DNA from 2 places in the Peribacillus sp. NPDC096622 genome. Region 2 is predicted to be linked to the other one. Evidence: riboswitches for the same ligand, from Rfam matches in the RefSeq annotation. Region 2 holds a riboswitch; the other holds the start of a gene.
The links. Region 2 has a riboswitch for FMN ahead of ACIQYG_RS16590 (ECF transporter S component). Riboswitches for the same ligand answer to the same signal wherever they lie in the genome.

Region 1: another riboswitch for FMN. It lies ahead of ribE (riboflavin synthase); the one in region 2 lies ahead of ACIQYG_RS16590 (ECF transporter S component).

What each region holds. Positions count from the first base shown of each region.
Region 1 is NZ_JBIWES010000006.1:160,740-173,573, forward strand. Features, by position in the region: gene ACIQYG_RS13455 (aldehyde dehydrogenase family protein) at 1-593, shown strand, start outside; gene ACIQYG_RS13460 (molybdopterin oxidoreductase family protein) at 819-2,867, opposite strand; gene putP (sodium/proline symporter PutP) at 3,024-4,493, shown strand; gene ACIQYG_RS13470 (ATP-binding protein) at 4,868-5,935, shown strand; gene ACIQYG_RS13475 (DEAD/DEAH box helicase) at 5,983-7,119, shown strand; gene megL (methionine gamma-lyase) at 7,332-8,507, shown strand; gene ACIQYG_RS13485 (TspO/MBR family protein) at 8,525-9,253, opposite strand; FMN riboswitch at 9,454-9,584, shown strand; gene ribE (riboflavin synthase) at 9,731-10,369, shown strand; partial or broken gene ribB (3,4-dihydroxy-2-butanone-4-phosphate synthase) at 10,388-11,026, shown strand; gene ribH (6,7-dimethyl-8-ribityllumazine synthase) at 11,107-11,577, shown strand; gene ACIQYG_RS13505 (DHH family phosphoesterase) at 11,983-12,834, shown strand, end outside.
Region 2 is NZ_JBIWES010000009.1:40,645-53,478, reverse strand. Features, by position in the region: gene ACIQYG_RS16640 (Glu/Leu/Phe/Val family dehydrogenase) at 62-1,339, opposite strand; gene ACIQYG_RS16635 (genetic competence negative regulator) at 1,610-2,185, opposite strand; gene ACIQYG_RS16630 (MerR family transcriptional regulator) at 2,277-3,170, opposite strand; gene ACIQYG_RS16625 (metallophosphoesterase) at 3,268-4,083, opposite strand; gene ACIQYG_RS16620 (YpbF family protein) at 4,178-4,636, opposite strand; gene ACIQYG_RS16615 (LysM peptidoglycan-binding domain-containing protein) at 4,779-5,603, opposite strand; gene ACIQYG_RS16610 (CPBP family intramembrane glutamic endopeptidase) at 5,581-6,207, opposite strand; gene ACIQYG_RS16605 (RecQ family ATP-dependent DNA helicase) at 6,197-7,702, opposite strand; gene ACIQYG_RS16600 (YpbB family protein) at 7,702-8,766, opposite strand; gene ACIQYG_RS16595 (ferredoxin) at 9,057-9,305, shown strand; gene ACIQYG_RS16590 (ECF transporter S component) at 9,452-10,024, opposite strand; FMN riboswitch at 10,189-10,325, opposite strand; gene serA (phosphoglycerate dehydrogenase) at 10,641-12,215, shown strand; gene ACIQYG_RS16580 (hypothetical protein) at 12,347-12,834, opposite strand, start outside.

The DNA.
Region 1 (12,834 bases), on a different contig from region 2:
TTTACGATCAATTCATTGCAAGTCTTACTGCGAAGGCGAAAAAGATCAAAGTAGGTTCAGGTTCTGATGAAAACAGCCAGATGGGACCTATCGTTTCAGAAGCCCATATGAACAAAATTTTATCGTATATCCAAATCGGAAAAGAAGAAGGTGCCAAATTAATCGTCGGTGGAAATCGAATTAAAGAAGAAGGCATGGATAAAGGTTACTTTGTCGAACCTACTATTTTTGTTGATACGACACCGGACATGAGGATTGTTCAGGAAGAAATTTTTGGACCGGTGCTTGTCGTTCAAAAATTCAAGGATGAAGCGGAAGCTCTTCGACTTGCCAATGATACAAAATATGGTTTAGCCGGAGCGGTGTTCACGAATGATATCGCAAAAGCATACCGTGTCATTAAAAAAGTGCGTGCCGGCATCACGTGGATAAACTCATATCATCCGACTTATAACGAAGCTCCTTGGGGAGGGTTCAAGCAAAGCGGAAATGGACGCGAACTGGGAACCTTCGGTTACGAAGCTTACACCGAAGTGAAGCAAATCAATAACAACTTGGATATTCAGCCAACAGGCTGGTTTGATGAAGAGTAAATAGATTGACGAAAAAAGGCTGTTCCTTGGGGAACAGCCTTTTTTCGTGGAATCGGAAATATAATGCCGAAATCGGAGATAAAATCCGAGAAACGCAGATAAAATGTCGAAATCGGAGATAAAATGCCTGAATCGCAGATAAAACCCGAGAATTGCAGATAAAATAGAAAAACGCAAATAAAATGTAGAAATCGCAGATATATTTAAAGAATGCTAAACATTGTTTTACTTTTGTCGGACTTTTTCAAGATCAACCCGTCCTGAAAAGAAAACGGCGCCATTACCCATATCTGCGAGGCGATCTGGGGTAAGGGAATTGATGTGTTGTTTTGTTTTAGGTGCATTTTGCCACAAGCCTTGGCTGACAAGTACGCCGGGTAACACATTTTCACCGGGAGCAGCGGTAAGCAAACATTCACCGCGATCATTCCAGATTCTAACCATATCTCCGGCGGCTATCCCCATTGTTTTGGCATCAGCGGCATTCATGTGCAGTTTCGGTTCCTTTTCCATGGAGATATGTTTGGCATTATTTGAAAAGGTTGAATTCAAGAAATTGTGATTAGGTGCCGGAATGAATAAAAATGGCAGGTCGCTGTCTTTTATGATTGGCGTATATGTTGGCAAAGGCTCGTATCCATCCTGTTTCATCCGTTCGGAATAAAGTTCGATTTTACCGCTTGGTGTCGGGAGTTTTCCTGGGAACAGCGGCTGCATTTTGGCTTTGACAAATTGATTCTTTGAGAGGGAGTCATAGGTAATGCCTTCCAAATGCGGGTTATCGGGAAAATTCAGCGCCTGCCGTATCATATCTTCCTCTGAATCTCTAAATGCTTGTTCCACAAATCCCATTCCAATAGCTAACAGTTTGAACAATTCAACATTCGATTTCGATTGGCCATATTTTTCGACTACAGGTTTTTGTATTTGCACGTAATTATGCCAGTATGAATTATAAAAATCCTCCGTTTCATAAGATGATGTGGCAGGAAGGACGAGGTCGGCAAACATGGCCGTTTCGGTTAAGAATAGATCATGGACAACTGTGAATAGATCTTCCCGCATTAGACCTTCCTGCACCTTATTTGCATTCGGAGCGACAAGTGCTGGGTTTGATCCGTATACAAACATGGAGCGAATCGGGTTTTCTTTTTCCAGAAGAGCTTGACCGATTTGGTTCATATTAATGGTGCGGGTAGCTTTATTTTGCAATAAATCAGGACGTCTTAAGGCATTTATATTAAAGGCTAGATATCCTGAATTACCTTTGATGGCTCCGCCGCCTTCCGCCATCCATTGGCCGGTAAGTGCAGGCAGGCAGGCAATGGTACGTACCGCCATGCCTCCATTGTCATGGTGCTGCAGGCCATTGCCTATCCGAACGAATGATGGACTTGTGGTGCCGTACATCCTGGCTAGTTCATATAAGTCATCAATTGGAACGCCAGTTATCGCGGAGACGGTCGCAGGGTCATATTGGCGGACGTGTTCGCGCAATTCAGCAGCACCCACTGTGTATTCATCGAGAAAGGGCTGGTCGACTAGATTCTCGGCATATAGTATATGCATTAATCTGAGGGCGAGTGCACTATCGGTGCCAGGCAGAATCGGAATGAACCAATCTGCCCACTTGCCGGTTTGGTTTTTATGTACGTCAATGACAACTACTTTGGCCCCGTTTTTTCGGGCTTGCTGGGCAAGCGTCACTTGGTGCATATTTGTGCTCACAGCGTTAATGCCCCACATGATGAAAAGCTTTGTATGAATCGTTTCTTCTGGATCGATGCCGAATGAACCACCCATTGTATAGCTGTATCCGACTGAGCCAGCCGCATTACAAATGGAACGCTCGAGCATGCTTGCACCGAGTTTGTTGAAAAAGCGGCGATCCATCCCCTCGGCGCTGAGGTTCCCCATGTTTCCGTAAAAGCTGTAGGGAAGTATGCTTTCCGGTCCGTGCAATTCGATCAGGTCTTTCCATTTGGAAGTGATTATATCAATGGCCTCTTCCCAGCTGATTGGAGCGAAAATCCCTTCCCCTTTCGGACCTATGCGCTTTAATGGCTGTTTTAAGCGATTGGGGTCATATAGGCGAGCAGTCATGTTTCGGACTTTGTTGCAAATATTACCTTTGGTGACTGGATGATCAGGGTCTCCTTGAACTTTAATGATTTTCCCGTCTTTTTTGTGCAGCAGTAAACCGCATTGATCAGGACAGTCAAGAGAGCAAACAGAGGGAAAGACTCCATCTGGCTGATTGATATGGGATTGCATGGCGTATTCCTCCAAAATGATTTATTCTAATAAAATGAATTTTCTTATTTATATTGAAAGTGAAATCGTTGAAAGGTGCAAGAACTTCTTAACATATGTTTTTTTTTCTGATAAGCTTACAAGATGAAAATTAACCTATAAATAGGAGGATTCATTTTGGAGTATGGAATTATAATATCAATTGGAATATACATGGCAGGTATGCTGCTAATTGGCTATTTGGCGTATCGGAAAACGGCTAACCTAACCGATTACATGCTTGGCGGCCGGAACTTGGGCCCGGCTGTGACTGCATTGAGTGCAGGGGCTTCCGATATGAGTGGCTGGCTGTTGATGGGTCTCCCTGGTGCGATGTACATAAGCGGGTTGAGTGCTGGCTGGATTGTCATCGGCTTGTGTGCAGGCTCCTATTTAAACTGGTTATTCGTGGCACCAAGACTTCGGACATATACGGAAATTGCCGGCAATTCGATTACGATTCCCGACTTTTTGGGAAATCGGTTTAAAGATGGCTCCCGGGTCTTAAAAGTGGTATCAGCATCGGTCATTTTAATTTTCTTCACCTTTTACACTTCTTCGGGCATGGTAGCGGGCGGTGAGCTTTTCCGTACGGCTTTCCATTTAGATTACCGGTGGGGCATCTGGCTGACGGCGAGCGTCGTTATTCTTTATACATTATTTGGCGGATTCCTGGCTGTCAGCTGGACGGACTTCGTACAAGGTACAATCATGTTCATTGCCTTAATTCTAGTACCAGTTGTCACGATTATAAATATTGGGGGCTGGGATCCTGCCTTTAATGAAATAAAATCGATTAACCCGAATTTATTGCATGTTTTTGAAGGAACATCAACCATTGGCATCATATCTCTTCTGGCATGGGGGCTTGGTTATTTCGGGCAGCCTCATATAATCGTTCGATTCATGGCGGTTTCATCTGTTAAAGAATTGAAAAGTGCACGGCGAATCGGTATGGGATGGATGATTTTTGCTATCGTCGGAGCGATGTTCACCGGATTGGTGGGGATAGCTTATTTTAACCTGACAAACAGTCCTTTAGGGGAAAGGAATGCGGAGTCCGTCTTCATCATTTTATCTAAAGAACTGTTTCCATCTTTAATTACAGGCTTCTTGTTGGCTGCGATTTTAGCGGCGGTCATGAGTACGATTGCATCACAGCTGTTAGTATCGGCAAGTGCTCTGACAGATGATTTCTATAAGCAGTTCATTCGGCCGAATGCATCTGATAAGGAGTTAGTGCTGGTGGGTCGGTTTGGTGTATTGGCGATATCTGCCATTGCCCTATTATTGGCTTTTAATCCAAGCGGTACGATTCTTAAATTGGTTGGTTATGCATGGGCTGGTTTTGGGGCGGCATTCGGTCCTGTCATTCTGTTAAGCCTGTATTGGAAACGGATGACGAAATGGGGAGCCCTGGCGGGAATGATTGTCGGTACGGCAACCGTGATTGTCTGGGATATGATCGATAAGTTCGCTGGAGTATACGAAATCATTCCTGGTTTCATCGCTGGTTCAATAGCGGTGGTCGTTTTCAGCTTATTATCGGCCAAGCCTGCAAAAGATATAGAAGAAGAATTCAATCAAGCCATTAAAAACCTCTCTTGATTTATTGAAGGTCCAGTTAAAATGCCGGTGATTTTTATACGATATAAAACAATGAATGCAATATATATGGTACAATATCCATAGAGTCCTTATGTTGAAAACATGAGGGCTTTTTTTGAGTGATTTGGGAATAATAAACCAAAAAACAATACAAAGGAAAAAATATGAACCAATCTCATAAAATTGCATGTAAAGTGGCTTTTATATATATATTCATTGGGGTCTTATGGATTATCGTTACGGATTACATCTCTATGTCGCGGGCAAGGGCAGATGTTCAGATATATGCAATGTTTCAACATTCCAAAGGGTGGATGTTCATATTCATAACAGGGCTTTTCCTATACTTCATAATCAGGTATTGGACGGGGGAAATGTTGAGGTCCCAACAGGAATTCATTCTGAAGGATGAACAGTATCGGTCGCTATTCAAGCATAACCCGGATTGTATCCTTGAGCTGAATCTCGAAGGAAATGTTGTTTCGATAAACCCGGAAGCTGAAAAACTGTTAGGTCATCATAGTGACAATTTGAAAGGCAAGAATGCGAATCATCTCCTCAACTGGAATGAAAGTGATAAAGTATCTGAGTTCTTTATACAGTCCCTTCAAGGGGAGGCTGTAAAATTCGAAACGACCATTCAGAATAGCAGTGATGAACAACGGATAATCCGTGTAACTTTTTTACCGATCATCGTTCACTCGGAAATGCTTGGAGTATATGCAATCGTTAGGGATATTACTGAATTGCGGCGCGAAGAGGAATTGATGATCATGTCTGAAAAGCTATCTGTTATCGGACATCTGGCTGCGGCCGTCGCACATGAGATAAGGAATCCGCTGACATCGTTAAAAGGATTTGTACAGTTAATGGATATGACCAAGGAAGTGAACCCGCTGCATTCTGATATCATGTTGAAGGAAATTGACCGAATCAATATTATCTCAAGTGAACTTTTGGTTCTTGGGAAGAAACAGGATGTCGCATTCTGCAGGATCGATCTTGCCGACAGTTTACAACAGGTATTCACGTTGATGAAGGCAGAAACGAATTTGAAAAATATCGAAATGGGGCTAAGGATTAAAACCGCCGAACCGATTTATATTATGGCTGATTCAATTGAACTTAAACAGTTGATAATCAATATCGTCAAGAACAGCATTGAAGCGATTGAGGATAATGGAGAAATTGATATATCGCTGCAAACCATCGATGGACAAGCTGTAGTCAGCGTGAGTGATAATGGCATGGGAATGGTGCCAGAGCGTCTTGAACGGATCGGTGAGCCTTTTTATTCGACGAAGGAAAAGGGAACAGGGATCGGGCTTGCAATTTGCCGGAAGATCGTTCATCGCCTTCAGGGGGAAATGAATTTTGAAAGTGAAATAAACAAAGGGACGACGGTTACAATTCGTATTCCGTTGGCTACAGGACAAGAATAAATGGTACTATGAAAGATAGGAAAAGTTTTATATTAAAGGAGAACGATATGAGCGAATTACCTGCAATAGTGAACGATAGAAAACCATATATACAAGAGGTCTGGAAAAAGTCCGGATTCGGACAGCTTACTCCGATTCAAACGAAAGCGATTCCCGTGATTGTCGAGGGAAAGGATATCATGGCCGAATCACCGACTGGTACGGGAAAAACATTAGCATATTTACTGCCATTGCTGGAAAAGATAGATCCTGAAAAAAAGTCGCCCCAAGCTTTGATTCTGGCATCATCACGAGAACTGGTCATGCAAATCAATGAAGAAATTCGCATTTGGTCAGAGGGAAGCGGCATTACGGGTGCAGCATTCATCGGCGGTGCTAATGTGAAAAGGCAGTTGGACAAACTGAAGAAGCGTCCACAAGTGATTGCTGGAACACCGGGGCGGATTTACGAATTGATTGCCCAAAAGAAATTGAAGATGCATGAAGTTAAGACGATAGTGCTTGATGAAGGTGACCAATTGATCACTCCAGAGCATATGGGAACAATCAATAATATCATCAAAACAACGCTAAAGGATCGGCAAATCATGGTGTTTTCAGCAACCCTGCCAGAAGAAACGGAAAAAGCGGCCCGGGGATTCATGAATGAACCCGTAATGATCAAGATCGATAAGCATGAAAAAATGGAATCAAAGGTGGACCATCTTTACTTTGTTGTTGAGAGACGGGAAAAGTCCAAGATTCTCGAGAAAATCACAAGACTTAAAGATGTGAAGGCACTTGCCTTCCTGAATGATATAGCGGAGCTGAGCGTCTTACATGAAAAGCTGAGTTATAAAGGTATTGAAATGGGCGTGCTTCACAGTGAATCCAATAAAGTCGACAGGGAGAAAGCGCTGCGCAAGCTTCGTTCCGGAAAATCCCCGATGCTTATAGCAACGGATGTAGCGGCAAGGGGGCTTGATATTAAAGGTCTTACTGCGGTCGTTCATATTGATATGGCTGACAACATCGAACAATATATCCATAGATCCGGTAGAACTGGGCGTGCAGGTGCAGATGGCACGGTCATTTCAATCGTAACGGAAAGAGAAGAGCGGGAGCTGAAAAAAATGGCTCGTGAACTGGAGATTCCATTAACGAGAGTAACCTTCTATGGTGGAAACATCGTAGTCGATGAATGATTCGGAAAAAGGGACGGCCATGGCGGCTGTCCCTTTTTTTACATTCCCGTTAGGATTAAAATTAAAAGAGTTGCTCAATTTGCAGAATCCAACTGAACAGAAAACCAGATAATATTTCCTGAATTCATGGTCCACTTATATGAATGAAAACGCTTCCTTTATATGGTTTTTTGACATATGATAGAAATAGACATAGGTTAGGAGGAGACGGTATGACAAGAAAGTATAAACAATTTGAAACGGCAGTCATCCATGAAGGATATGACTCGAAGAAGCATTTGGGAAGCTTGGCAGCACCTTTATTCCAAACCTCAACATTCACTTTCGAAAATGCCGAGCAAGGGGAGAGGCGTTTTGCCGGTATGGAAGATGGATATATTTATTCCCGCCTTGGAAATCCAACGGTACAAGTGCTAGAAGAAAAGATTGCCGCACTGGAAGGCGGGGAAGCTGGTCTTGCTTTCGGTTCAGGCATGGCTGCCGTCTCAGCGGTACTTTTTGCGTTAACTAAAACAGATGATCACATCCTCTGCTCACAGGGGTTATATGGTTGTACATTTGGCCTTCTACAGCTAATGAAAAATAAATACCGGATAACTCATGATTTTTGTGAAATGGATACAGAAGAACAGGTTAGGAAAATGATCCGGCCGGAAACGACCTGCATCTATGTAGAAACCCCGATCAATCCGACGATGAAAATGATCGACTTACAGATGGTGGTGAGGGTTGCGAAGGAATATAATGTGACGGTCGTGGTCGATAATACGTTTTCGACGCCCTACCTACAGAGACCGCTTGAATATGGCTGTGATATCGTCCTTCATAGCGCTACTAAATATCTTTGCGGGCATGGGGATGTCGTTGCGGGACTTGTGGTGGGTAAAAAGGAATTCATGAATCATATAGCTGGGACTACACAGAAAGATATCGGTGGAATCATTTCACCATTCGATGCCTGGCTACTATTGCGGGGGTTAAAGACCTTGCCTGTCAGGATGGACCGTCATTCGGCCAATGCAACGGCAATCTTTCATGAACTTAAGAAACATCCAAAGGTGAAAAAGGTATATTATCCAGGTGATGATGCTTCACCGGATCACTATATAATGCAAAAACAGATGAAACATGGCGGCGGCCTTATCTCTTTCGAATTGCATGGCACAAAACAGGATGGACAGGTATTCCTCAATAAATTGAAACTTATCAAAATTGCCGTAAGTCTAGGGGATGCCGAAACATTGATCCAGCATCCCGCTACCATGACGCACTCTGCCGTTCCTGAAGATTCACGAGAACAAATGGGCATCAGTGACCAGCTGGTCCGTCTCTCAGTTGGCCTTGAAGCTTGGCAGGATGTATGGCAAGATCTTCAGCAAGCATTTTAGGGTACCATATCCCTCATTTAGTTCCTTCTATTTTTAATGAAGATGGTGATGGATACGATAAAAGTGATGGCAGCCAGGATATAAGATATGTCTGTGATTATCGGATAGGCGCCGCTATTTCGTATCCCGATGCCTATGAACGCCCAAACGAATACGAGAGGATAGCACCAATCCCGGTTTTTACCTACAAAGACAAAGGCAAGGGTTGTTGCTGCAATCAGCAGGAAGATCGTCCAGTTTAATCTGGAAACCCCAAAACCGTCCCATTTGATATAGGTGAGGTAATAAGAAATGTTAGCTATGGTTGCAACACTTACCCAGCCTGTATAAACGGAAAACGGAAATAGGTCGAAAGTCGTGTGTTCCACTTTTTTTATGCTTGTATAAATGATCATTAAAGTAACCAACAAAGCAATGATAATGAATACGGATAACAAAAGGTGTTCATAGTGCCAAGCCAAAAGCCAAGCAACATTCAGGACACAGCTTAAAGCGAACCAAGGGAAGGATGCCTTATAAGCAGGGCTGTTTTGATATTTACTTAAAAACTGCCTGAAGACCCAGATGGCGAGCAGGAAATAGATCAAGCCCCAAATGGAAAATACATAACCGGCAGGAGTGAAAAGGACATCCAGTTTATCGGAAATCTTTCCTGATGTCTGGCCGTTCAATGGCAGGAAATTGGCTGAAAAATTCATCGTGACGACGAACAGATAGAATATCAAGTTAATGATGGAAATAAGCATGTTTTTCCTCCTTACTTGAATTGTGATCCTCTAACCCTATTCCACATATTTACCTTGGTTAACCTTTTTGGAGCACATCGGGGACTTGGGGGTCGATATTTCATAAAAGGAGGAAGTTTCTGTAACAATTGAACCATTTAAGGTTAGAAATTTTACATCTTCACATTATGGTGATAAAATATTCAAAGATTCATATTAATTTAGTCCTTCGGGGTCGGGTGAAAATCCCAACCGGCGGTGATGAAGAAATTCTAAGCCCGCGAGCCTGTTAAAGGCAGGATTTGGTGAGATTCCAAAGCCGACAGTACAGTCTGGATGGGAGAAGGACGTGTGGAACCCAAGTGTATACGTACGCCTAATTTTTCGAAAATGAAAATATTAGGCTTTTTAAGTATACAATTTTTTTCACTCATTTCTCCTGTTAACTCCTTAGGTCATCCTAAGGGGTTTTTTATATTTTATAAAAGGGGGAAAAACATGTTTACGGGAATCATTGAGGATATCGGTACCGTCCATTCCTTGAAAAAAGGAAAAAGCAGTATGGAGTTATCGATTCGTTCTGAAAAAATCCTTGAAGATGTGCATCTGGGGGATAGTATTTCAGTAAACGGGGTCTGCTTAACGGTAACGTCCTTCACGAAAAGTTTATTTACGGTCGACGTGATGCCGGAAACGGTCAAAGCTTCCTCGATCCGGACGTTAAAATTGGGATCACCTGTTAATCTCGAACGAGCCATGAGTGCACAGGGAAGGTTTGGCGGTCATTTTGTTTCAGGTCATATCGACGGAACCGGAACAATCATAAAAAAAGAACGGAAAGAAAATGCCGTATATTATGTAATCCAATTGGAAGAAGGGCTTAGTACCTTTTGCATTCCAAAAGGTTCCGTGGCCATCGACGGAACGAGCTTGACGATATTTGGGATCGAAAGGAACCTTTTGACAGTATCATTGATTCCATTGACTCATCAGGACACCGTATTGGGACAAAAAGCGGCTGGAGATATCGTTAACATCGAAAACGACATGATAGGGAAATATATAATACATCAAATGAAAAATGGCAATCCAAAACCAGGACTGAATTTAGAGTTTTTGGCAGAGCATGGATTCTAATAAAAGGGCGGTGTAATGATGTTCCATACAATAGAAGAAGCAATAGAAGATTTGAAGGCTGGCAAGGTAGTAATCGTATCCGATGATGAAGACCGTGAAAATGAAGGGGATTTTGTAGTGTTGGCCGAAAAGGCGACACCGGAAGCGATTAATTTCATGGCGACTCATGGACGTGGTTTGATTTGTACAACCATCACTGAACAACTGGCAGCAAAATTGAAACTGCATCCTATGGTAGGAGAAAATACCGATCATCATGGCACTGCTTTTACGGTAAGTATCGATCATAAAAGCACCTCTACAGGAATCAGTGCTTTTGAACGGTCCTTGACCATCCTTGAGCTTCTTAATGAAGATTCGGTCGCTGAAGATTTCCAAAGGCCTGGTCACACTTTTCCGATAGTCGCTAAAGAAGGCGGCGTATTAAGAAGGGCAGGACATACGGAGGCATCGGTGGACTTGGCGAAGTTATGCGGTGCCGCTCCAGCCGGTGTCATTTGTGAGATCATGAATGAAGATGGATCGATGGCCCGCGTATCCGATTTAGAAGTCATCGCTGATAAATTCAACCTGAAATTCATTACGATAGCCGATTTGATTCGGTATCTTCAACACAATGATAAAATCGGGAAACAGGAACTTGAACTGAACATCCCGAAAGCTTGAAGGATTTTTAAGGAATTAAATCTTAACATGAAAAAAATAATATTGTTTTTAAAAATTAGGAGGAATTGGACATGGGGAAAACTATTGAAGCACAATTAATCGGATCAGGATTGAAAGTCGGAATCGTGGTAGGAAGATTTAATGAGTTTATCACAAGCAAGCTTTTAGGAGGGGCATTGGATGGCCTTAAGCGTCATGGCGTTGATGAGAATGATGTTGACATCGCTTGGGTACCGGGTGCTTTTGAACTTCCTTTAATTGCTAAGAAACTTGTGAATACAGGTAAATATGATGCGGTAATCGGTCTTGGAACGGTAATCAGGGGTGCTACTTCACATTATGATTATGTCTGCAATGAAGCAGCTAAAGGGATGGCTTCCGTTTCTTTGGAAACAGGTGTACCGGTTATATTCGGTTTGCTGACAACTGAGAATATTGAACAAGCCATTGAACGTGCTGGAACAAAATCAGGTAACAAAGGCTATGAAGCTGCAGTAAGTGCCATTGAAATGGCTAACCTTGGAAAATTGATAGAACAGTGATTTCACATAAGGAAGCCGCAGGGAATAATATTCCTGCGGCTTTTTTTGATGTGCTGGATCTTGGTCTGATTGAGTCAACTTTCATAAACCATTCAGCAATTTTTCAAAGTTCGTAAAGTTCCTTGCCATTGATCGATTAGCTAGTGCTGATCTTCGACACCCGCCTCAACCTCTTCAATGGAAATATCTCGATTTCAAAGTAATGGGTTTTCAAATTTTTTTAGAATAAATTATGGAAAATAAAGAATCATTAGGGAATTTCTTTAAAAAAAACCGAACAAAAGCATCACGTAATGGAAGCATGATAAAATATGCGGATATGATTATGCTACAATTGTAAAGATTGCAATTGAAATTCATGTCTTTAGGGAAAAGTAAATTTATTAGTTATTAGGAGGGGTTTGTGTGTACCATCTCTTTACACATAATGATTTAGATGGAGTCGGCTGCGGCATTGTAGCCAAGCTGGCATTCGGAGAAGAAGTAGTGGTTAGTTATAATTCAATTGGCCGCCTTAATCAGAATGTAGGAGCATTTCTTGAGCAGGCCAAGATTGAAGATACATTGATCGTTACTGATCTATCGGTTGATGAAGATAACGAAAAAATGATTACTCAGTTTGTGGAAGATGGAGGCAAGGCGCTGTTGATTGATCATCATAAGTCAGCACTGCATTTGAACGAACATGATTGGGCATCTGTAACTGTCGAACAGGAAGATGGTAAACAGACGGCAGCCACGTCATTATTCTATCAGTATGCAGTTGAAAATAAATTGCTGGAACCTTCAAGCATTGTCGCTGAATTCGTTGAATTGGTCCGTCAATACGATACTTGGGAATGGGAAGTCAATAAAAATACAACGGCAAAGCGATTGAATGACCTGTTTTTCATGATTCCGATAGAGGAATTCGAAATGAAAATCGCAAATAAGCTGTCCACGGCTGAAAGTTTTTCTTTTGACGAAGTGGAGCAAACGCTTCTGAATGTTGAAGAGAGTCGAGTAGATCGGTACATAAACAGGAAAAAAAGAGAAGTTTATCAGGCCACGGTCGGTCCCCATACAGCTGGTGTAGTCCATGCAGAGTCATACCACTCAGAATTGGGTAATGAACTATCGAAAGAGTTCTCGCATCTGGATTATATAGCCATCCTGATGGTAGGAGGTAAAAGAATCAGCTTCCGGACAATCCACGATGATATTGATGTTTCTGAGGTTGCTGGCAAGTATGATGGTGGCGGCCACCAAAAAGCTGCC
Region 2 (12,834 bases):
TTTCAATGATAAAGCAATGAACATGATTTTTAACTATATGTTGATACTGATTTGAATCCTTTTAGATCCAGCCACGGAAGCGGGAAGCTTCAGCCATTTTTCTTACGCCAATCATATAAGCCGCCAGTCGCATATCAACGCGTCTTGATTGTGCAAGTTCATAAATGTTATTGAAAGATTTCACAAGGATTTTTTCCAGCTTTTCGTCCACTTCTTCTTCAGACCAGTAATAACCTTGATTATTTTGTACCCATTCGAAGTAAGAAACCGTTACACCGCCAGCAGAAGCAAGCACATCAGGAACAAGAAGGATTCCGCGATCCGTTAGGATTTGTGTCGCTTCAATTGTTGTAGGTCCGTTAGCTGCCTCGACAACGATCGATGCTTTGATATCAGCAGCATTTTCTTCAGTGATTTGGTTTTCAATTGCAGCCGGGACTAAAATATCACATTCCAATTCAAGCAGTTCTTTATTTGAAATTGTGCTTTTAAACAATTTCGTTACGGTTCCGAAACTATCTCTCCGATCGAGAAGATAATCGATATCCAATCCTTCAGGATCATGAAGTGCACCGTATGCATCCGAAATTCCAATAACTTTAGCACCTGCGTCATGCATGAACTTAGCTAAGAAACTACCTGCGTTACCAAAACCTTGAATGACGACCCGCGCCCCTTTAATATCGATCCCGCGTTTCTTGGCAGCTTCATTGATACAGATCGTTACACCCTTAGCAGTTGCTGATTCACGGCCATGAGAACCACCAAGCACTAGCGGTTTACCCGTAATGAATCCTGGTGAGTTGAATTCATCCATACGGCTGTATTCATCCATCATCCAAGCCATGATTTGAGAATTTGTAAATACATCAGGTGCCGGGATATCTTTAGTCGGCCCCACGATTTGGCTAATTGCTCGAACGTAGCCCCGGCTCAGTCTTTCAAGCTCACGGAATGACATATTACGAGGATCACAAACGATACCGCCTTTACCCCCGCCGTATGGCAAATCTACGATGCCGCATTTCAAACTCATCCAAATGGATAATGCCTTCACTTCACGTTCCGTTACATTAGGGTGAAAACGGATACCACCTTTTGTAGGCCCAACAGCATCGTTATGCTGTGCACGGTAACCCGTGAAAATTTTAACCGAGCCATCATCCATGCGTACAGGTATCTTCACCGTCAGTAAACGCAAAGGTTCTTTCAACAGCTCAAAAACTTCTTCCGGGTAACCCAGCTTATCCAAAGCTTTATGTATTACAGTTTGGGTTGACCTCAGTACGTCGTGTTTTTCTTCTTCATTTACATGGCTATTGCCTTTTGCCGATTCCATTAAAAGTACCTCCTAGAATATCTCATCCATATATAAAATTATAATGTACAAATAGTCCTCTTCATGTGCTAGTATACACCTTCGTTACATTAATGCAAGAGTAAAAATGGGAATTTAAAAGTTGGAAATATTCTAAAAATGAAAACGTTATCATATCAACTGCTTTCTTACACTTTTACCCTATATCTTCTTCGGCCGAAAGTTGAGACAAAAAAAGGCAAACCACATTTTTTTACCATAATGTGGCTGCCTGGATTCATTTGTTTTACATCAGCTAAAATGTGTGAGCAAAACATGTATCGCTTCATTTTCGATTATACATGTTCCATATTCATTGATGCGGCTGAGTGTCAATGTAGATGCATGGCCATACTCAGCCGCTAAAGATATGACCGTGTCATAAGTCGTGTCTTTTACATTTTCGATAAGTAAATAGTATCTACCCTCAAAATGATAAAGGGTACTTTTAAGCAAACCTTGAAAAGATAATCTATGAGATAATTGGACGATATCTTCAAAGTCATCGAAAACATACAGAATATGAGGGAAGTCATCAATCTTCACCTGTAAATCCAAGAATTCCTCTTCGTCTGCCAATAGTTCCTCTTCTTCCTTTGTCACAATGATTATCAACCCTTGCGCAGGCAAGGAGAAAATTTCGATTGCAATGGAGCCACTCATTTTAAAGCTGAGTTCTTCGCACGCTTCTTCGACCATATCCTGAAATAGCTTGTGGACCTTCAAGGAATTCCCTAAAATATCTTCTTTCGTTATGCCTCTATCAATTAAATCATCAAGGGTCAAAAAAATCTTGATTTTATTATTAGTTAATCGTTCCAGCTTCATAAAAAAATGCCCCCTGGTTACCATCTTCATACATCATATGAAGCCTTGGTCGCAGGGTGCATATCCATTATTTCTCCTAAGAGGGCCGCAGCTAACCTTTCAGCCACTCCTCCCATTTCATTTGCGTGTCCCCCATTAAGACTCCGCTGAAGGCAGTTCGGTCTTCTTCAGAAATAAGGCTGAGGGCCGCACCGCCAAGACCCACCTTCAAATCCGGGAAATCCTTTGTTAACGCTTCAATCAGCTTAAATGTTTCAGCAAGATTCTCTGTCAGTGAACATGACATGAATAGGTAAGAGGGCTTTATGATGTTTAAAACGGTGAAAAGGTCCTTATCAGCAATGGATTCTCCTAAATAAATGGTTTCATACCCTTTCCGCTTTAAAAAAATGGTAAAGATTAATAGTCCAAATTCATGTTTTTCACCGGGAGCACAAACGGTAAGGGCTTTCGGAAGAAAACCATTAGTCGGAATTGTATGCATAACTGAACTGATCCTGGATTTTATTATGTTCGACGCAAAGTGTTCATGAGCGGAAGTAATTTCTCCCCTTTCCCACTTATCCCCAATCCGAACCAATATTGAACCGAGTACATCAACTATGGTTTGTTCGATTGTATACATACTGAATGCTTGGCCTATCAGCATATGGGCTTTATTTTCATTGAAATTCAATAGAGCTTCGATTAATTCATCCGATAACTTAATCGCTTGCTCATCCTTACGGTTCGTTTCTGGAACTCCAGGCTCTAGAGTGCCAGTACTTTCGAGAAGTGAAACGGCTTGGCTTATAGTAAAACCTTGCTTTGTTTTATTAATGAGCCACTTAAGGATTTGCAGATGTTTTTCAGTATACAGCCGGTGCCCCGATTCATTCCTGACAGGTTCGATGAATTTATAGCGCCTTTCCCATGCCCTAAGGGTTCCCGACTGAATGTCCAGCAGTTTTGAAACTGCCTTTATATTATATTTACCTTCTTGCATGGTTTTACAAGGCCTCCAATAACTGTACGATCATTTGATGAAATTATGGTGGATTTTTCAAGGTCTTAAAATACCGGTATTCTCGATAAAAAGCAGCTTAATAGGTTTTTTCCACAGCTTCGCCTATTTCAGTCTCTGTACCCCTTTTCAGGGTGAAGAGGTGCGTTTCCGGCTTAGCTTCAAGCCTTAAAGGCACTGCGCTTGTCCCATAGCCATTACTCGTCATATATATACAGTCCTCCTCTTTTTTAATGCTTCCGATCTGATAGGGCCCGAATCCGAATATGCGAATCTGCCCGCCATGGGTGTGACCTGACAGGACAAGACTAATATGGTGTTCCGGAGTCAACTGTTTCTTGACCAAAGGATTATGGCTCACCAAAATCCGGAAATCCTCATTCCCGCAATCCGACAGGGCAAGGTCAAGCCTATCACGTTCTTCCGATATATCATCAATGCCCAGAAGAGCGATGTGGCTGCCATTTTGAGACTCAAAAGAAACAGCTGTATTATCAAGGATCTTCACACCATGTTTCAAAAGAGTTGCATCCAGTTCATGGAAGTCTCCTTCATAATCATTATTACCCCAAACAAAATAAAGGGGACCTAGTTCTTTTAGTTTCAATATATTTTTTTCCACACGTTCTAAGGGGACCCCGCTTTCCCTAATGTCACCGCCAATAATCACCAAATCTGCCTTGTCACGTGTTTCCTCGATCAATTTATCCGCAACGATCCGCCGATGAATATCGGATATAAAAAAAATCCGCACATCGCCAAAGCCTTCAGGGAAGTCTTTGAAATATAGGTCTTGGGAAATCACCCTATCTTGCATAGCCGTACGCCACATGTAAAAGATCGTGGCAAATGACAGCAGAATGATGATTAAAAATAATCCAGATAACCATAACATCTTAGTTAAACCTTCTTTCCATCCTTATCCAAACGTACTTTCATATAACCATAAAACGATATTACCCGCAATTAAATATCATTTAACGCATTCATCATTTATTTTCATGATATAAGTTAATATCATAATTCTTCTTCATCATTTCAAAAACCTTATGGCGATTTTTCCATTCTTCCTCTTTTTCCCACAATTGCTTACTTTTATTGATGATTTCACAGCGTAGCAGTTGAAACTCCTTTTCAGCTTTATCTAGCTTTTTTTTAATTAAAACCATATATCCATATAGACCAATCGCCGCCGCCAAATAAAGGAAATGGCTAAAATGGTCGACGAAAACACTAAACATACTGAAAAAGGAATAGGAATAGGGTACAACGATATAAAAATAAAGATAAATCATAAAAAGGGCAGCAACAATCATGGTTGCCCATAAGCTTTGAAGGTGCTTCTTTTTAAGTGCCTCGAATTTTCTCTTCCGATCCACGACATTTTGCAGCATTTGTTTTGTTGCTTGATCCGTTTTCTCATCCAATAAAATGATTGTCGATTCCATCGCATTTCCTCCTCTGCTCTTACAAATCATGATATGAAAGAGTAGAGGAAAAAATGATAATGTACCTGTCACGTTTGCCTTCATACTTAACCAAGTCAAACAATTTTAAAAACACCCTGCCTATAAAGACAGAGTGCCATCGTTATTTCTTGATCGGAATTTTCAATACCTGACCTTTGGAGATTTCATTGCCATTCAGCCCATTCCACTCCTTGATCAGAGCAATCCCTTCCTGTGATTTGTAGTAATTCATCGAAATGCGAAATAGTGTTTCTTCACCTTGAACAGTATGTAAGACAACTTTGTATCCCTCTTTATCCGGTTTCGCGGCTTGAACATTTTCGGCAGCCTTTTTCTTTTCTGCTGCTGCCTTCTTTGCTTTTTCGTCAGCTATTTGTTGTGCTTTGGCTTTTTCCTCAGCTTCTTGCTGCGCTTTGGCCTTTTCCTCAGCTTCTTGCTGCGCTTTGGCCTTTTCCTCAGCTTCTTGCTGCGCCTTGGCCTTTTCCTCAGCTTCTTGCTGTGCTTTGGCTTTTTCCTCGGCTTCTTGCTGCGCTTTGGCCTTTTCTTCAGCTTCTTGCTGCGCTTTGGCCTTTTCTTCAGCTTCTTCTTTTCCCTTCTCCGCTTCAGCCTTTGCCGACTCTTTTTCCTTTAAACCCTCTGCCGTTGCTGTAGTGGGAATCGATTCTTTATCTTCCTCTTTTAAGACTACTTGGTCACTTTCATTAACAGGTAAAGGCCTATCCTGAAGATATGTATAAAGGCTGTAAAATCCAATTGGTAGCAAAATAAAAAATAACGCTAATAATTGTATCATTGGAAGTTTAATCTTCACTTTACTTTTTTTCTTTTTATTCTGGTGGACTTTGCTACGCTTGGGCAATGATGACTTAGCCTTCTGACGTTCAATTCGCGAACGTAGTTCACCAGCCTGATCATTTTCTTTTTCATTCTTTTGCACCCGGCTCATTCAAGTCACCCCCTTTCTTGCTAAACCCTCTTTGCTTTTTGTTCCTGATTATAATGCCAAGGATAAAGTCAATCAAAAAGTGGGCCGTTATCGTCACGATGATATTATTAGTCATTTCAAATAAAAAACCGATAAAGAAGCTCAAAACCAAAACATTTAAAAATAAAAACCAATTAAAAAGGTAACGATAATGAACGGCTGCAAAAATGAGGCTCGTAAGAAGCAAACCAAAATGTGTTTGCAACACTCCACGGAATAATACTTCTTCACTTACCGCTACCACTAAAGCTACGATAAAAATCATCGGGTAAGACAAATTACTGAAAATGCGTTCGTTAATACCGCCATCATCCTGATAGGAAGATGGTGTCACTTTCATAAGCAATATGTCAAATAACACGACAATGACTCCAGCGGGAATTCCAATCAGCAAAATATTCAGGTCATCAAAGATAAACAAATCGAAAAAAGCAGAACGGTCTTTAAATAAAATAATACCTAAAAAGATGGCTAACGTTAAGAGAATAATTTGTGTAAGAAACAAATTATACAGCAACTGTTTATCTGTAAGTTGTTTAATTAATTCAGCTTGCTTATTTTTCATTGCCATTTTCCTTCTTTAATAAGATATAAGCCAATTCCTTTTTCCAATTGGAAAAGGAATTGACCGGATCCACCTTGACTTCCGGCCATACATCAGCCATTTTTTCGGCATCCATCCCACAGATATCACAGCAGATGGGGTTCACTTCCCGGTGCTTTTCTCCAAAGTAGTCCAGTATCCCTAAACGGCGACATTCCTGTGCATATATCCAGTGAAGGAATTTATGCAGCTTTTCTTGATTCCTGGATTTCCTCTTTTGACAATACTCTTTCATCCCTGCCACTTGATTCTGATTATTGCCAGTTATGAACTGGGTAAAAAAACGGAGCTGGATTTCGTTCAACGAAAAGGATTGCGACAGCTGTTCTTTTTCTGAAAGGGTCAAATTCGCCAGATTCTTTTGTGTTGCATTAAGGAAAGAACATACACCATCGATTTGCGAATCCGTAGGCAACTGTTGCTCCATCAAATGCAGGGGAAGCCCTTCATCCCCTTCGCTATATAATAAGACAGCCACACTTTGTTTCCGATCTCGTCCCGCCCTGCCTATCTCCTGCAGATATGCTTCCATCGTGGACGGGATATGAAAATGGATAACATATCTGACATCCGATTTATTCACACCCATTCCAAAAGCACTTGTTGCGCATATAATTTTCAACTGGCCGGAAATGAATTGCTGCTGAATGAGCATCCTTTGTTCCTGTTCCATTCCGCCGTGATAATAATTGACACTAACAATCCCGTTATCCTGTAAAAAACCAGCGACCGATTCCGCCACTTTTTTAGAGGAAAAATAAATGATTCCGCTTCCGGTAAATTTCCTGACAAGCTCCAGCACACGGGCTAGCTTCTCATCGTAGCTGAACATTCGCTCGACAATAATGGCAATATTTTCACGATCTACGGATGAGACCATTTCCTTGACCTGTCCAATGTTGAGTTTGACAACGATGTCCCTCCGGACCTCATCGGTTGCAGTTGCTGTCAGGGCAAGAGTCAACGGATTGTTCAGTTCACGCCTCACTTCCCCTAAATTCAAATAATCCGGACGGAAATCGTACCCCCATTGTGAAATGCAGTGTGCTTCGTCTATGACGAACAAACCTATTTCTATGGATTTCAAGGATTTTATCACATCATCGATGCTCAGCATTTCAGGAGATAAAAAGATGAAACGATAACTATGTAACCTATCGAAAGCTTTCCTTTTTTGATTAAGCGTCAAAAAAGAGTTGAGGGTCAATACACTTTTTTCTCCACTCATCTTCAGCTGATCTGCTTGATCCTGCATTAAAGATAATAACGGGGAGACAATTAGGACAGTCTTATTTAAAAGATAAGCCGGCAGCTGATAACATAATGATTTACCTGATCCGGTCGGGAGCATCGCTAAGGTATGACGGCCGGTCATCAATGATTCAACCACTTCCCTTTGACCAGGACGGAATTCATCAAATCCGAATTTTTCTTTGAGGACTCGTTCTATGTTCATCATCTCTCACCTATTTTCGCAAGTACAAGTCTTATTTGGAAAAAGCTTATTTGTTTATTATCGACCATCTGCTTGATAGCTTTAAGCTTTTTCGTACCAAGTTCCTTAATAGCTTCAGCAATTTCCCTCTCATCCTCGATTGTCACATATTCGGAAATCGGAAAATCTTTTTCCGATAAAACAATTTCTACGAGGTGATCTTCGATGGTGTTGACTTTCAATCTGCGGATTTCAGCTATTTCACCGAGATTTTTCCCTTCCTGGATGTATCGTAAAGTAGTCTTTGTAGATTGTGTCAAATGAGGATTACCACTTCTTTTCCAATCATTGGTTAATGAGGACAAGAGAGGGTAATCCTTTCCCGTTTCCATTTCTGCAAGCATTTGATGCAATGAGTCAAGGAATGTATAGCGAACATACTCTTCTTCTACATCTTTCCTTTTTGCAATCTGTTCAAACGTAAGTCCAATCCTGTTTATCCCTGTTATTTTCAAAATGAAAATGTCTCGTTTCATATCACTTTGATTTTCTAAAAGGGATATCAGTTCATCATATAGATGTTGGGCAATCAACGCTCGATCCTGACGATTGGCATGTAAAAATTCCTTTACGAAGAATTGGATTTTGGGATTTCGTTGTATCGGATAAAAACGTCTTTCATTGTGGACAATATGGGATATGGTTTGAATGAGTAAGTTTAACCTCCCCCAGAAAACAGGGGTGATATTGTGATACTTCCAACCATTTAAATACGCCGGAAAAGGATGACTTTTAAAGTAATCGTCCAACATTCCCTCTCCTTGCATACTAATTTCATATGCATCTGGTTTATCCGTTAAATTAATCAAGTCATGCTTAAGTAAATGTTCAATGTTTTGATTTAATTGCTGACGGGTAAATCGAGGTATTGTCCCAAAAATATCCGTTAACCCGAATAAGTGGGCATCTTGGATTGTTTGTGACGATTTCTTACCTTGCAGCATATGGTATATAGCATAAATGGAGCGCTCACCTTGAAATTTTTTTATCGCATATAGAATGATGGCCTGTAGATAATTATTCATGGGACTCACATCCTTGTTTCATTTAACCAATAAACCCATTGTAACAAAAAACTGCAAAAACCGCCGTTATTATTGATGAATACAACGGAAATTATGTGACTAAATGACGAAACATGGAAGGAACCAAGTTAATTATTTCGATGTTTTTCGTTGACATTCAGCTACATGATAGTTATTATCAATACAATTTCTATTGAAAAGTTTGGCATTCGGTCTTACAATAAGAAAGAGATAATAATCTGAAATAAAAAGATTATCAGTTGTTAATCAACTTAGGAGGGGTTATATTCATGGCTAAATTTACTATTGTGGATAAAGAAACATGCATTGCTTGTGGGGCTTGCGGAGCAGCGGCACCAGATATATATGATTATGATGACGAAGGGATTGCATTTGTTACCCTTGACGATAACGAGGGAATCGTTGAAATTCCAGATGTACTTATAGACGACATGATGGATGCATTTGAAGGATGCCCAACGGATTCCATTAAAGTTGCTGACGAGGCATTTGACGGAGATGCACTAAAATTCGAATAAAGGTACAAGCCATTTTCAATCGAGAATGGCTTTTCTTTTGGTCAATGTCGCATTACAACTTCTCATACCAAAAAACAGACATAAAAACAACCGGATATGGATATCCGGTTGTTTTTTTATTTCTATCGTCAATGCCATTAAGCATTTTAATATAATGTTTGCTTATTGATCCATGTCTGTAATTTAATGAACAGCAACATGAATACAGATGTGATGAGCACGCCTTTAATCACGTTGAAAGGCAAGATTGCCGTCGTAACGAACTTTCTTGACTCGGGCGCCGACATGGCATCCCATCCCATAAAGAAGGTATAAGCCGGTAAAAAAACAAAATAGTTTAAAACGCTCATGAATACTGCCATGGAGACTGTTCCCGCAAGTAAGGCGAACGTCATCCCTTTTTTTGAATTGATTTTCTGAAATACATAATAAGTTGGCAACACAAACAGTATTCCGGCTATAAAGTTAGCGATATGCCCCACAGGCACAGCAGTCAAGGTCCCTGTCATGACTAAATCCAATAGGTTTTTAATGAACTCGACTAGAATTCCAGCCATCGGACCAAAAATCAATGCCGCCATCAGTGCTGGGATGTCGCTAAAATCAACATTGAGAAAAGACGGGAATCCTGGAAACGGGAAATTTAAAAGCATCAATAAATAAGAAATGCTTCCCATCATGGCAAGAGTGACCGTTTTTTTCACTTTGTTCTTTTTCATAGTTCTCTCTCCTTCTTTTCCGATCTACCTGAAAAAGAGGTTAGGGTTCCAAAATATGTTGATGCTCAATAAAAAACCTTTAATTCCAATAGAATTAAAGGGATAAATTAAAGGTTACATCAAACAAACGTTCAGCAAATAACTGTTGAAACGCACTCAGGAACCTCCATCTTCTCCCATCCAGACTATACTGTCGGCTTTGGAATCACACCAAATCCTGCCTTGTAAGGCTCGCGGGCTTAGAAGAAGAAATTCCTTCATCACCGCCGGTGGGGAATTGCGCCCCGCCCCGAAGATAGACCTATAAAATTTTTTATACTTCCCATTATATCTGAAATACCTTTTTTTTGATAGCATTTTTCTCATTTGATGCATTTAGGAAGAATATCGAACGCAGTGAACGGCTGAAAAAAAATGCCGGATTTACAATATGACAATTCGAAAATTTTTCGCAAAAGAAGATGAAGCTAATTATATCGCGACATTAAACAAATGATCAGATGAAAATCTTTTGTTTAAGCGCTTTCATTCAGATAAGCCAAATTGACATAATCAGCATTTCAATTGTAAAATTAACTGAAATTTAAGATAATTTTTCCTAGGAAGGTGTTTAGACGTGTATCGGATTTTAGTAGCAGACGCCATTAAACCAGAAGGACTCGGACCGCTTTCAGAGGCACCCAATATTCATCTCATTCAGAAGACCGTAGAGGAAGCTGCAAACGAACTTGATCAGATCGATGCAATTCTCGTGAGAAGTGCAACAAAGGTTTCGGAAGATTTAATGAACCGTATGCCGCAGTTAAAAATTATAGCACGCGCTGGTGTCGGAGTTGATAACATAGACATCCCCGCGGCGACAAAACGCGGGATTGTCGTGGTTAATGCACCTGACGGCAACACCATTTCAACAGCTGAACATACATTCGCGATGATGGCTTCATTAATGCGCCACATTCCACAAGCTTATGCTTCACTGAAAAATGGGGAGTGGAAACGTTCTTCATATACGGGAACTGAACTTCGTGGTAAGACATTAGGCATAGTTGGCTTTGGACGTATCGGAGGGGAAATTGCCAAACGTGCTAAAGTGTTTGGCATGGATGTCATTGTCTATGACCCATTCCTGACTGTCGATCGTGCAAAGAAAATGTCCGTAACGGCCCTGCCGTTAGATGAATTGCTTCCTAAAGCAGACATCATTACTGTTCATACACCGCTAACGAATGAAACTAGAGGATTAATTAATAAAGAAAAACTGCTTACCTGTAAAAAAGGGGTTTATGTACTGAACTGTGCCCGTGGTGGAATTCTAGACGAAGATGATTTATATGAAATGTTAGTTGAAGGGCATGTTGCAGGGGCGGCACTGGACGTTTTCGTCGAAGAACCTCCACTTGGCCATAAACTGCTTGAACTGGATAGCGTCATTGCTACACCGCATCTAGGTGCTTCCACGAAAGAAGCCCAATTAAATGTCGCCGTACAGGTTGCCCAAGAAGTATTGACCTATTTCGAAGGAAATCCAGTCTCAAGTTCAATCAACCTTCCAGCCATATCTAAAGAAGTGTTTGAAAAGGTACAGCCATTCCATCAACTTGTTCAGCAAATGGGATCCATTGCTTCTCAGTGCTTGAATGAAGGAATTCAGGAAATCTCCGTTACATATGCAGGAGAATCTTTGGATTTCGATACAGCGATTCTTACAAAAAGTCTAATCTCTGGCTTTTTAAGATCAAGAGTTGATGCATCAGTCAATGAAGTGAATGCCTTATTGATTGCAAAAGAGCGTGGCATAACCGTTGGTGAAAAAATCTCTACGGACTCTTTAGGTTACTCGAATTTGATCAGCCTTAAAGTAAAAGGTGACAACCGTGAATTAACAATAAGTGGGACGTATATCGAAAATTACGGTTCTCGTATTGTAAGTTTTAATGGTTTCAAAATCGACTTTCATCCGGAATCGAATTTACTTTATATCCAGCATACCGATAAACCTGGTGTAATCGGTAACGTAGGTAAGGTACTGGGTGATCACGGTGTGAATATCGCCACCATGCAGGTTGGCCGAAAAAAAGCTGGCGGGGAAGCCATCATGGTTTTGAGCTTCGATTTACCATTAGAAGACAACATGAAACAGTTTTTAATGGAAACAGAAGAAATTACATTCATGGCCCGTATTTCATTATAAGAAGAAAAAAAGTGCCCGTCATCGCGGGCACTTTTTCTGTTAGTGCAAGAGGGAATTTGCCAACCGTAGGCAGGATGTTCATAACACACCATCATATGGCACCCCCCCTCATTTAGTATTTAGCTCCTGTTTTAATTTACTTGGTTCGGTGCTTCGGGCACCAATATGTCTTCAGTTAAATTCAGCTGGCCAACCTCTTCAATAGGAGCATTTTCAAACTTCACTTTTTCAAAACCAAAGTCCTTAGCTATGAAGAGTATGGCTTCTAAAGCTTGAAGGGTTTCCTCACTATTTTCAATAGCAGCTTGATCTGATAGGTGAATGATCACAAGGTCTCCATTAGAGCTTATCCTTTCCCATTTCAGGTCATGCGGGATTGCAGGTGAAACTCCCTCGATGTCCGCCTCCCCTTTTCCAGCTTGCAGCGCCTCCTCAAAGTCCCGATAACCCATATTACTTGGAACAAGGAACCTTGGAGTGGACTCATCCCTTTGGTAAAGAAGGTATGTGCGATTTTTTTGATGAGGTATATCCACCTCCTTTAAATATCCCGCATGCGCAAACCTGGCACCTTGCTTACCCTCTGTGGAAAATGTCATTTTCTCTATATTATTATAGG